Regions from separate parts of the Cyanobium sp. T1G-Tous genome, predicted to be linked through region 1. Evidence: predicted binding sites of a transcription regulator. Region 1 holds the regulator's gene; the other holds the start of a gene.
The links. Region 1 encodes NtcA, which controls nitrogen genes in cyanobacteria. Its sites were predicted from a motif close to GTANCNNNNGNTAC; they were not measured.
Positions count from the first base shown of each region.

Region 2: queF (preQ(1) synthase) is a predicted target of NtcA. The motif match lies at 3,278-3,291, and genes of this name have one in related genera.

Region 1 covers NZ_JAGQBD010000028.1:25,230-31,067, forward strand. Annotated here, with positions in the region: gene dcd (dCTP deaminase) at 1-313, opposite strand, end outside; gene KBY75_RS13515 (cob(I)yrinic acid a,c-diamide adenosyltransferase) at 313-951, opposite strand; gene ntcA (global nitrogen regulator NtcA) at 1,194-1,934, shown strand; gene KBY75_RS13525 (DUF3084 domain-containing protein) at 1,969-3,186, shown strand; gene KBY75_RS13530 (resolvase) at 3,183-3,647, shown strand; gene KBY75_RS13535 (DUF3146 family protein) at 3,654-3,911, opposite strand; gene pth (aminoacyl-tRNA hydrolase) at 3,916-4,545, opposite strand; gene KBY75_RS13545 (TatA/E family twin arginine-targeting protein translocase) at 4,529-4,825, opposite strand; gene psbH (photosystem II reaction center phosphoprotein PsbH) at 4,825-5,025, opposite strand; gene psbN (photosystem II reaction center protein PsbN) at 5,148-5,300, shown strand; gene KBY75_RS13560 (alpha-mannosidase) at 5,304-5,838, opposite strand, start outside.
Region 2 covers NZ_JAGQBD010000003.1:68,329-74,166, reverse strand. Annotated here, with positions in the region: gene KBY75_RS03155 (OsmC family protein) at 1-181, shown strand, start outside; gene purB (adenylosuccinate lyase) at 208-1,503, opposite strand; gene KBY75_RS03145 (hypothetical protein) at 1,571-1,783, opposite strand; gene KBY75_RS03140 (TlyA family RNA methyltransferase) at 1,897-2,823, shown strand; gene KBY75_RS03135 (P-II family nitrogen regulator) at 2,846-3,184, opposite strand; gene queF (preQ(1) synthase) at 3,371-3,796, shown strand; gene KBY75_RS03125 (cytochrome c biogenesis protein ResB) at 3,793-5,094, opposite strand; gene KBY75_RS03120 (cytochrome c biogenesis protein CcdA) at 5,091-5,828, opposite strand; gene KBY75_RS03115 (FtsW/RodA/SpoVE family cell cycle protein) at 5,838-5,838, opposite strand, start outside.

The sequences.
Region 1 (5,838 bases):
CCAGTGCTACTCCCAAACCATAGGAATGGGCTGGCAAGATGAAATAGGACCCATCCTCGTCATCGCGCAGGGGAGCCGGTTCGAGGTTTGCCGGGTTGAACCGCTTGGGGTTCATCACGGTGCCGGGCACATGCCGAAAGATCAAAAATTCCTTAGCCGACAACCGCAAGTCGTAGCCATAGGAAGAGCAGCCGTAGCTGAGCACCGGCGAGCCCGCCGCCTCGGGATCGAGGTGGCGCACCAGGCTCGACTGAAACGGCTGCAACATGCCTGCCGCAGCCTGCTCGTTGATCCAGCGGTCGTTCTTCAGCATCAGAGACCTCGGCGCAACTGGGTGACCTGATCAGCCATGGCCATCAACTCAGGAGTCATGGCTGGCCCTGTCAAAATGACATCTAAATGGGCCGGTCGGCGCTCCAAGGTTGCCAGCACTTCAGCCTGATCGATGTAGCCCAACTCCACAGCCAAGCCCAGCTCGTCGAGCACCATCAGATCCACCGCACCACTGAGCAGCTGCTCGCGGCTGAAGGCCCACACCTGGCGCACCGCCTCCAACAACTCGAGCTCCTGATGGGCAGCTGGCTCTGACAGACAGGCAGGCACGCCGGGCCGCAGCCATTGCAGTCGCCCACACAGCCAGACGCTGCTGCCGAGACCCTGATCTACGCCGCCCTTAAGAAACTGAGTAACCAGCACCCGGCTGCCCAAGCCGGCACTACGCAGGGCCTGGCTGAGCACGGCACCGAAACTGCCGCGGAAAGGCGCCGTATGGATTTGCAGCAAGCCCTCCGACTGGGCCACGAGCCGCAATGCCGGCGCAGCAGCAGGCGCGGAGGTGGCAGCCGCCACAGCCAAAGGGCGATGGCCAGAGCGCTGAGATTGGTGCTGGACCGCCGGAAAACCAGCTCCAGAGGAGGAGGTGAGGCCTGAGACGGGCAAGCTCGCGGTCATGAACAACCTGAATAAGAACCTGGAAAATCGAAAAACAGACCTGGAGCGGCGCGAGCAGCCCATGGTCCCGCGGAGCTGAATGTAGCGGGATCGGGCCGCTCCACAAGCAAACGACACCATCCCTAGCGGAAACATACGTACTGGTGCCCCGGGGGCACCGGCGGTGTCATCTCAAACCGTGTGTATTGCTACAAGCCACCCCCCGGGTGATCCTTAGGGTCCCGGCACTTGCCCAGACCTTGATGGTTGGCGCTACCCACGGATTTAGCCGTACCGCCAACACCCCATCGACGGGTGCCCCTGGCGTGGTGGCAGGCATGGGCAGCGCCGGCCAGGGCAACCCCACCCTGCTGGAAGTGATCCGGGGCCTGGCCGGCAGCAGTGTCGAGACGATCGAACGGGGCAAGACGATCTTTTTTCCCGGCGATCCAGCCGAGCGGGTCTATCTGCTGCGGCGCGGAGCGGTCCGGCTGTCGCGGGTATATGAATCCGGCGAGGAGATCACCGTGGCCCTGTTGCGTGAAAACAGCCTGTTTGGTGTGCTGTCGCTGCTTACCGGCCAGCGCTCCGACCGCTTTTATCACGCTGTGGCCTTCACCAGGGTCGAGATGGTGACCGCACCAGCCACCTCGGTGCGCCGGGCGATCGAGCAGGACGCCAGCGTGGGCTTGCTGCTGCTGCAAGGCCTGTCTTCGCGGATCCTGCAGACCGAAACGATGATCGAAACCCTCACCCACCGCGACATGAGCTCGCGGCTGGTGAGCTTTCTGCTGGTGCTGTGCCGCGATTTCGGCGTTCCCAGCTCGGAAGGGATCACGATTGATCTGCGCCTCTCCCACCAGGCGATTGCCGAAGCGATTGGCTCCACCCGGGTCACAATCACTCGCCTGCTGGGCGACCTGCGCAACGACGGGCTGGTTCAGATCGACCGCAAAAAGATCACTGTGTTTGATCCAATCGCCCTAGCCAAGCGCTTCAGCTGAACGCCAGGGATACTGGGGCCCTTCGCGGACGTATGTGACGGGCTGGCTGCTGATCCTCGCTCTGCTCGCCCTGGGGGGAGTGCTCTCCACCCTGGGCGACCGACTCGGCAGCCTGGTGGGCAAGGCGCGCTTGAGCTTGTTGGGGATGCGGCCCCGCCGCACCGCCGTGTTGATCACGGTGCTCACCGGCAGCCTGATCAGTGCCATCTCCCTAGGCCTGATGCTGTTGGTGAGCGAGCGGCTGCGCACGGGCCTGTTTGAACTCGATCGACTGGAGCAACGGCTGCAAACCAGCCGCAGCCAACTGAGCCGCAGCAACAGCCAACTAGCCAGCAGCCGCCTGGAGGTGGCTCGGGCTGAACAGGGCAAACGGGAGGCCCAGACGCGCTTTGAGCAGGCCCAAGCCCGGGCCAGCAAATTGCGCCAGGAGCTGGCGCCACTTTTAGCCCAGCGCAACCAGCTTGAGCTGGAGCGCAGCCGTCTCAGCGAGGAGGTGAAGGGGCGGGATGCGGAAATCCGCCGCACCGAAGCGGAACTGGCCCAGGTGCGCCGCCGGATCAGCGCCGGTGCCAAAGAACTTAAGGACCTGGAGGGCAACCTGATTGCCCTGCGCCGCGGCGACGTGGTGCTAAGCAGCGGACAGACCCTGGCCAGCGCCAAGGTGACCCTTGAGCGCCCCGAGCAGGCCACGGAGGTGATCACCGCCTTGCTGCAGCAGGCCAATCTCAACGCCTTCAGGCGGGTGCTACCCGGCCAGCCAGCCGATCGCCAGATCCTGCTGGTACCCAAGAACGACATCAGCAAGCTGGAGGGCCTGCTCGCCAAGCCTGGCAGCTGGGTGGTGAGCATTCTCTCGGCCGCCAACGTGCTGAGGGGCGAGCGCCAGGTGCTTGCCTTCCCAGACCTACGCCCCAACCGCCCAGTAGTTAAGGCAGGTGAAGTGCTGGCCAGCACCACGATCGAGGGCGACCTCACAGCCCTGGAGCCGGTTTCGCGGCGACTCAACCTGCTGCTGGCCGCTGCCTATGCCCGAGCCCAGCGCCAGGGCACGTTGGTGGAAGGGCTGCAGTTCGATGCGGCCAGCTTCAAACAGCTGGCCCGGGAGCTGAGCGAGCGCCAGCCTGGCCAGGTTGCCCAACTAGAAGCCCTCGCCATCAACAGCGCCAGCACCGCCGACCCAATTGCGGTGGAATTGCGCTGGTTGGCGGCCCCCTCTCCCGCCCAATCGGGGCCGGGCCCTCGCCGCCCATGACGGGCGCTGTGGCGGGCCTGGTGGCAGGCCTCGATCCCGGGCGCAGCAAATGCGGACTAGTGCTGGCGGATCCTGCCGCTCGCCAGATCCGGCAGGCCGCCATCCTGCCCCCGCAAGCCTGCCTCGCCCTGCTCAAAAGCTGGCAGCAAGTGGGGCTTGGCCAGGTTGTGCTCGGCAATGGCACCGGTAGCCAAGACTGGCGCAGCCGGCTTGGCCAGCAGCCGCTGGCGCTAGCGGTGGTGGATGAGAGCGGCAGCACCCTGGCGGCCCGCGAGCGCTACTGGCAGCTGTGGCCTCCTAGGGGCTGCATGCGACTGCTGCCGGCGGGGTTGCGCTTGCCCCCCCGAGATATCGACGATGTGGTGGCCCAGCTGCTGATTGAGCGCTATTGCGGGATGACCCTGCAGCGCAGCAACCAGGAGGTGCTGAGGCAATGGCCGCTGCCGGTCGCCGGAGGCTAAATCGGTTTAAAAACGGGCCCGAACCGTGAAGACGTAGTCACCGCCAGGCTCGAGCTGGTAGTCGACCTTGAGCAGATAACGCAGCAGGGCGTCCTGGATCAGAGCCCTGCCCAAAGAAGGCTCGACGCTGAGTTCACCGCGGTCAAAGGCCCAGCGGAAACTCCATTGGTAACCGCCCGCACTCACCTCCCCCTCCAGCAGCCGCTGGCTGAAGCTCTGATGCAGCACCCGCAACTGGGCAGTGGTGGAGGGAAGACGTGCCATCGGCTCAGGCTGCCTTGCCCTGGGGCTGAAAACCGTTGAGTCGGTTACCAGCCCGCTCCAGGCCGAGGCGCTGGATCAGGCCAATACCTGCCTCCACCTCGCGCAGCACCTCCTCGAGCAGGGGCTGCTCGGCAGGCGTGAAGCGTCCGAGCACGTGACCAACGGTGCGGGCGCGGCGCTCGCCGGGATCTTGGGCGGGGGCGCCAATACCAATACGCAGCCGCGGAAAGTCCTGGGTACCTAGATGGCTGATGGTGCTGCGCAAGCCGTTATGCCCGCCGGCACTGCCCGTAGCCCGCAGCCTCAACTTGCCGAGGGGCAGGTCCATGTCGTCAACCACCACCAGCAACTGGGCGGGCTCGAAACCAAACCAGTCAAGGGCTGCGCGGATCGAGCGCCCACTTTCGTTCATATAGGTCTGGGGCATCAACAGCCTCAGCCGGGCAGGCCCCGAACCCACCTCAGCCACCAAGCCCTGAAGCTTTGGCTGCTGCCGAAAAGAGACGCCACCAGCGCAATCGGCTAGACGCTCTAGGGCCATAAAGCCCACGTTGTGGCGAGTACCTGCGTACTTGGCTCCCGGGTTACCCAGGCCCACCACCAACTGCAACGACAACTCAGGCCGCGGGACCATCGAGAGGCTGCTCAATCAGCTCTGGAGCATCAGCCCCGGAGGCATCAGCTGAAACGAGCTCGGTTGCGGAAACTGCAACCGGCAACTCAGCCGCAACCGGTTCGGCGGTGGTGATCGCCGTGCGCAGCTCCTTTTCGAACTCAGAGGAGGCCGATTGAAAACCCTTCAGAGTGCGCCCCAGGGTTTTACCCAGCTCCGGCAGCCGCTTTGGTCCGAACACCAGCAGCCCGATAGCGGCAATTACCGCCAGCTCAGGCAGGCCAATGCCAAACACGTTCATCAGCCGAGGCCGTTCCAGTTGACCGTGATGCCCTCGAGCAGCAGGGACTTGTTGTACAGCTGCAGGATGATCAGCAGAAACACCAGGAAGAGCACCATAAAAATGCCCATCACGGGCGTGGTGCCCCAGCCGGGAACGACCTTGCCGTACTCAGAATTGAGTGGCCGCAGGATGTCTCCGAGGCGGGTGCGTTGGGCCATGTCTGCTGCAGCCTCTCGGGCATGGATTCGCTTTAAGTACTGTAAGGGCCTCGCGTACCGCGCCGCGGCGGTCCGTCGAGAGTTGTGACGCAACCCGTCATCTGAATCCCCCTTCCGCCTCCATGGACCCCACCGCCACCACCAGCTCCCCGGCCCTTTCCGTGGCCCTCGCCGTGCTGGCGGTGCTGCTTTCGCTCACCGGTTTTGGGGTGTATCAAGCCTTCGGGCCGCCCTCCAAGGGCCTCACCGACCCCTTTGACGACCACGACGACTAAGCGCTAGGAGCTAGGCCAATGGGGGCGCACACGCCAAAATCCCAGGCTCCACGGCGCCAGCAGCCAGGGATCTCCGGTGAGCTTGCCTTTGGCAGCCAAGGGCTGATCTAGGCCATCGAGTCGCTCCAGCAGCTGCCAGCTCTCTCCCAGCTCCAGGTAGCGGCGGCAAGGGGAACAGTTCTGCACGGTGAGCACCACGTCCCCCGAGTCCCCTAGCGGCCGGCAGCCCAGCAGCAACAGCCCCTCGCCCAGGGGAGGCAGGGCCTGATGTCGTTTAGGCCGGCCCTGGGCCGCCGCCGGCCGCAGCCATAGCGGTTCCCTGAAGGCCACCGCTTGCTTGGGCACCTGGGCCCGGCACCAGCCTGCTGGGCAGGGCGCCAGGGCCAGCCGCAAGCGCTGCCGGCCGTTATCGGCGCCAGGATCGGGCCAAGTAGGCGCCCGCAGCAGCGACACACCCAACTGCTCCGCACTAGCAGACACCCCCTGGGGGCCATCGAGCAGCACCGCCAAACCGCCGCCATTAGCCACAGAAGCGATC
Region 2 (5,838 bases), on a different contig from region 1:
CCGGATTGAAAAAACCATGACCCCTGAGGCGCCGCGGCGCATTGCCCTACTGGAGGTGTGGATCAGCTTGCCGGCGGGTCTCAGCGAGCAGCAGCGGTCCGTTCTGCGTCAGGCCGGTGAAAGCTGCCCGGTCAAGCTGAGCCTGGAGGGGTCAGTGCCGATGCGGCTGCACTGGGCCTGAATTGCCTGCCAGCTCAAACCCCCGGCTCAAATCCCCAGTCGCTGCCAGATCACGCCCAGGTTGGCCTGATGCAGATCGGTGCTGAAACACTCAGCCAGCTGCTCAGCGCTGAGCTTGCTGGTCACCTCCCCATCGGCTTCAAGGTTGGCGCGGAAGTTGCCGCCATCTTTGTTCCAGGCGCTGTGGGCGTTGCGCTGCACAATCCGGTAAGCGTCTTCGCGGTTGATGCCGGCTTCCACCAGGGCCAGCAGCACCCGCTGGCTGAACACCACGCCTCCGTACACATTCATGTTGCGGGCCATGTTTTCTGGGTAGACCCCTAAGCCCTTCACTACCTCGGTCATCTCCCGCAGCATGAAGTGCAGGGTGGTGGAGCAGTCGGGCAGCATCATCCGCTCTACAGAGCTGTGACTGATGTCGCGCTCGTGCCAGAGGGCGCAGTTTTCAAGGGCCGCCACCACATAGCTGCGCAGCACCCGCGCCAGGCCGCTGATCCGCTCGCTGCGGATCGGGTTGCGCTTGTGGGGCATGGCCGAGCTGCCCTTCTGCCCCTTGGCGAAGTTCTCTTCCACCTCGAGCACGTCGGTGCGCTGCAGGTTGCGGATCTCGGTGGAGAAGCGCTCCAGCGCCGCGCCCACCAGGGCCAGGGTCTGCACGTATTCGGCGTGGCGATCGCGGGCGATCACCTGGGTGCTGGCCGTATCTGGCACCAGGCCGAGCTTGGCGCAGGCGATCGCCTCCACCTGGGGGTCGGTGTTGGCGTAGGTGCCCATGGCGCCGCTGATCTGGCCCACGCTCACCACCCGCTCGAGCCGCTCGAGGCGCTCGCGGTTGCGTTCCACTTCCGCCAGCCAGCCGGCCACCTTGAAGCCGAAGCTGATCGGTTCGCCATGGATGGCATGGCTGCGGCCGATCATCACCGTGCCCTTGTGCTCGCGGGCTAGCGCCCTGAGGGCATCGGCGAGTGCGTCGAGCTCGGCGCGCAACAGGGCCACCGATGCTTTCATCTGCAGGGCCAGGCCTGTATCGAGCACATCTGAGCTGGTCATGCCCACGTGGATGTAGCGGCCCGCATCGCCCACGTGCTCGTTCACATTGGTGAGGAAGGCGATCACGTCGTGGCGCACTTCGGCCTCGATCTCGAGGATGCGCTCTACCGAAAATCTGGCCTCCGCCTTAATCGTTGCGACCGCCTCAGCAGGCACTCGCCCCAACTCACAGTTGGCCTCGGTGGCAGCGATCTCCACGTCGAGCCAGCTCTGAAACTTGGCCTCTTCACTCCAGAGGTTGCCCATCTCGGGCAAGGTATAACGCTCGATCAAGGCCGCGCCTGGCTCACTGCCAGACCAATGTATGGGTGCGCCCCTGCCGCCCCTTACTCAGCGCTCTTTAGGCAGCTGCCGTCAGGCGCTGGTGCTCCACCTCCCACTGCACCAGGCTGCCCCAGGCCTGCTGCCGCACCCAGCATCGCCCCCCGCGGCACTGGATCAGCTGGAAGGGGGGCAGGTCGGAGGGTTGATTGCGCAGTTTGACGAAGCTGCCGGGATAGAGCAGTTCCAGCACATTGGCTGCAGCATTCGCGCTCCGGATTGAGGTGGCCATCGGTGCCGGATCAACTTCTCGGCGCCATCCTCTGCCGGGTTTTGGTGCGGAGGCGGAGATGCTTGGAATCTGTTCCGGTTGCGTTGTGGTTTGATCACAAAAGGTGGAGCGCCATGGCTCGCAAGCAACGACTGGATTTGGAGCTCGTGGCCCGCGGACTGGCGGCTAGCCGTCAGCAGGCCCAGCTGTTGATTAGGGCCGGCCGGGTGCGCCAAGGCGACAAGGTGCTCGATAAACCAGGCACCGAGGTGCTTCCGGAGGCGGAGTTGCTGGTGCAGCAGCTTCCTCGCTACGTATCAAGGGGTGGCGAAAAGCTAGTGAGGGCACTAGAGGCCTTCCCAGTAGCCGTGCAGGGTCGCGTTTGCCTTGACGGCGGCATCTCCACTGGCGGCTTCAGCGATTGTCTGCTTCAGCACGGGGCCTGCCGGATTTACGGGATTGATGTGGGCTATGGCCAGACGGCCTGGAGCCTGCGCACTGATCCGCGGGTAGTGCTCAAGGAGCGCACCAACCTGCGTCACCTCACCCCGGCCGAGCTCTACGGGCCCGAGGACCCCTGGCCAACCCTGGCTGTGGCCGATGTGTCGTTCATTTCCCTCGCCCAGGTGCTGCCGGCCCTGCTGGGGTTGCTCCTGCCCGAGGCGCCGCTGGATCTGCTGTTGCTGGTTAAACCTCAATTTGAGGTGGGCAAGGGCCGGGTGGGCAAGGGCGGGGTGGTGCGTGATCCGGTTGCCCACTGCGATGCGATTGCGGGGGTGATGGCGGCGGCCGGGGCGTTGGGGCTTGAGGCCTGCGGCCTGGTGGCCTCACCGATCACCGGGCCTGCCGGCAACCATGAGTATCTGCTCTGGCTGCGGCGCTCTGATCGCGATGGGCAGGACGGACTGGGTGATGTTGCCGGAGATGTTGCAGTGGATGTTTTCGAGCCTGTTGAACAGCTTGTTGAACCAGCCCAAAGCGACCCGAAATTCCGCCCTAGGGCAATCAGCCCAGAGCAAATAAAAACCCTGGTCGCCAGCACGCTGACTCCCAGGGCATAAAAAGCAAAAGGAGCGTTGGCGCTCAGATGGCGCCGCTGTCCCGATCACCGGTGCGGATTCGAATCACCGAATCAATTGTGCTCACGAAGATCTTGCCGTCGCCGATTTCGCCGGTGCGGGCCGCGTCTTGAACGGCGCTCACCACGGTGTCGACCTTGTCGTCATCGACAACGATCTCAAGTTTGAGTTTCTGGAGGAATTCGACGGTGAATTCAGAGCCGCGATAGCGCTCCACCTGGCCCTTTTGACGGCCAAAACCCCGCACTTCGCTCACGGTCATGCCCACGATCCCCGCATTGACCAGGGCGACCTTGACGTCCTCGAGCTTGAAGGGACGAATGATGGCCTCAATTTTTTTCATAGGAACAGCTCGGGCTGGGTAGGAAGTCTCTCAGGAAATCCCTGCCGATGGTAGGGAATAAAGCCATTAGGCCCGAGCTTTGCGGGGGTCGTCGTAGCGATTGCTACCGGCTCGGGCAGCCGTTGGCTGCGGCCACTTTCCTTAAGATCGCCTAGTGGCACTGGCCCTTTCCCTTTCCTTGCTCCGATGTCTTCCAGCCCAGTTTCTGCCAGCGCGTCCTCCCTCACCCAGACGCCCATGTATGGCGAGCGCGCCATCGCTGAAGCGGAGCTGATCTGTTTTGACAATCCCAGGCCTGGCCGTGCCTACGAGATTTCGATCGAGCTGCCGGAGTTCACCTGTAAGTGCCCGTTTTCCGGTTACCCCGATTTTGCGGTGTTGCGTTTGATCTACCAGCCCGGCCCCCGGGTGGTGGAACTCAAGGCGATCAAGCTCTACGTGAACAGCTACCGCGACCGCTCCATTTCCCATGAAGAGGTGACCAATCGCATCTTGGATGATCTGGTTGCCGCCACCGATCCCCAGTGGATGCAGTTGGAGGCTGATTTTCACCCCCGCGGCAACGTTCACACCGTGGTGCGCGTCAGCCACGGCACGCGGCTGGCTTGTTAGAGCAGCTGGGCGAGCATCTGGGGCAGCTCGGCAGCGAAGCCGGTGAGATTGCGGTTGCAGAGTCCGGCAACATGCAGCTGACCCGCCTGGCCGGCTGGCTGCTCGGCAATGGCCCAAAGCTGACGCGTAGCAAGCAAGCTGAGCCCGCCGCCGGCCAGGGCGATCGCAAATCCTGCGTACACCAAAGGCACGCCAGGATCACGCTTCAGCAGGATGCCACTGGCGGGTAGAACGCTTTCGACCCGTATCGGCAGCCCCTTTACCTCCACAGCTGCGCCGCCTGGGGCTAGGCGAGCTAGGGAGATTCCGTCGGCGCCGTAGATCTCAATTGGTCCTTGTTCGCTGCCCAGGCTGAGTAGCACCGGCTCGCTGCCATCGGGACGGGTGGGCAGGACGATGCCCCAAATCTGTTCGCCTAGCTGAGGAAAGCTCTGCAGCGGCAGCTCCAGCAGGGGGCTTTTGCCGAGTTGCAGGCTGATGGTGGCCAGGGCCCAGTCGGCTTGATAGAGGGTGACCCCCTGGAAGCGCAGCGGATGGTTGACGCTGATCTCGGCCTGCTTCAGCAGGCTGCCGCCGCTGCCATCGCCCTCGAGGATGCGCAGCTGGGAGGTGAATTGCTCAGGTCGCCCGGCGGGATCGCGCTGGATTGAAAAGCCGTCGAGGGCAAGGGTGAGTTGGCTGCTGCCCCGGCTGTCCATCAGCTCCAGGCTGCGGCCGGGGGCCAGGTATTGCTCAGCCCGTTGCCCACCAAGTGCTCCCCAGGCCGCTCCGAGCATCAGCACCACCATGCCGGCGTGCACCAGCAGGGGCCCGACCCGGCCCAGCAGCCCCTTGCGAGCGGCTAGGCGATCGTCATGGCGCTGAATTTGCCAGCCCTGGAGTTGCAGCAGTCCGGCCAGCTGATCGAGGCTCTCCTTGGGGGTGTCGGTGCTGAGGGTTTCAGCCACGCTCAGCTTGCTGAGCTGGCGGGGTGAGCTGTAGTCGATCCAGCGCAGGGCGGCCTGCAGGGCGGGCCACTGGCGGCGCCAGCTGCAGAGCAGCAGGGCTAGGGCCAGCCAGGCCAGCAGCCCCAGGAACCAGCCGCTGGAATACACATGGTCGAGCTGCAGGGCCAGCACCCCATCAGCGTTCAGCAGTCCAAGCCAGGGCTGGGGGTCGTAGAGCCGGTGGTAGAGCTCGGCGGGTTCCCGCTGGGGGATGGCCGTGCCGACGCCACTGGTGATGGCAATCACCAAAAGCAGCACGATCGCCACCCGCAGATCGGAGATCCAGCCCACAACTCGCAGCAAGGCTTTCATCGCCAGTTGGCCACAAGGGTGAGGGCGCCGGTTGTCACCAGCACCACGCCGCTGATCGGGGGAACCCATTGGCCCAGCCGCCTCAGGCTCAGCAAGCCCGGCAGGCTGGCGGCCGCCGTGCCGGCCAGCAGCAGGGGCACCACCTGACCCGCTCCGAAGCTGGTGAGCAGCAACATGCCTACCAGGGGTTTGCCGTTTTGGGCCATCCAGGCCAGCAGCACAGCCAGCACAGGGGTGGTGCATGGGGTTGCGGCTAATCCAAAAGCTAGGCCTGCGGCTATGGGAGCCAGGGGTGCCGGCACCCGGCGACGCCAGATTTCAGGATCGGGTCCGGCGGGCAGGGGCAGCTTCAGCAGGCCCAGCAGGTTTAGGCCCATCAGCAGGGCAAGCACAGCCACCACCGTGGGAATCAGCCCGGGGATTTGGCCATAGATCCGGCCCAGTAGGCCGCTAACCAGGCCCAGCAGCACTAGGGAGGCCACGATGCCGGCCGCAAAGCTGAGGCTGCGCTGCCAGGGAGCCTGGCTGGGCTTAACGCCGGGCGTGCCGCCAAAGCCAGCCAGATAGGCAAGGGTGACCGGCAAAAGCGATAGGGAGCAGGGCCCCAGGCTCGTGAGCAGGCCGCCAGCAAAGACAACCCCAACGGTGGTGGGGGTGGGGCTGGCCAGGGAGTGCTGCAGCAGCGCCTCGCTGCTGCGGGCCCAATCGGCCAGTTGGGGCCCAAAACTAATCATGGAATCAGCC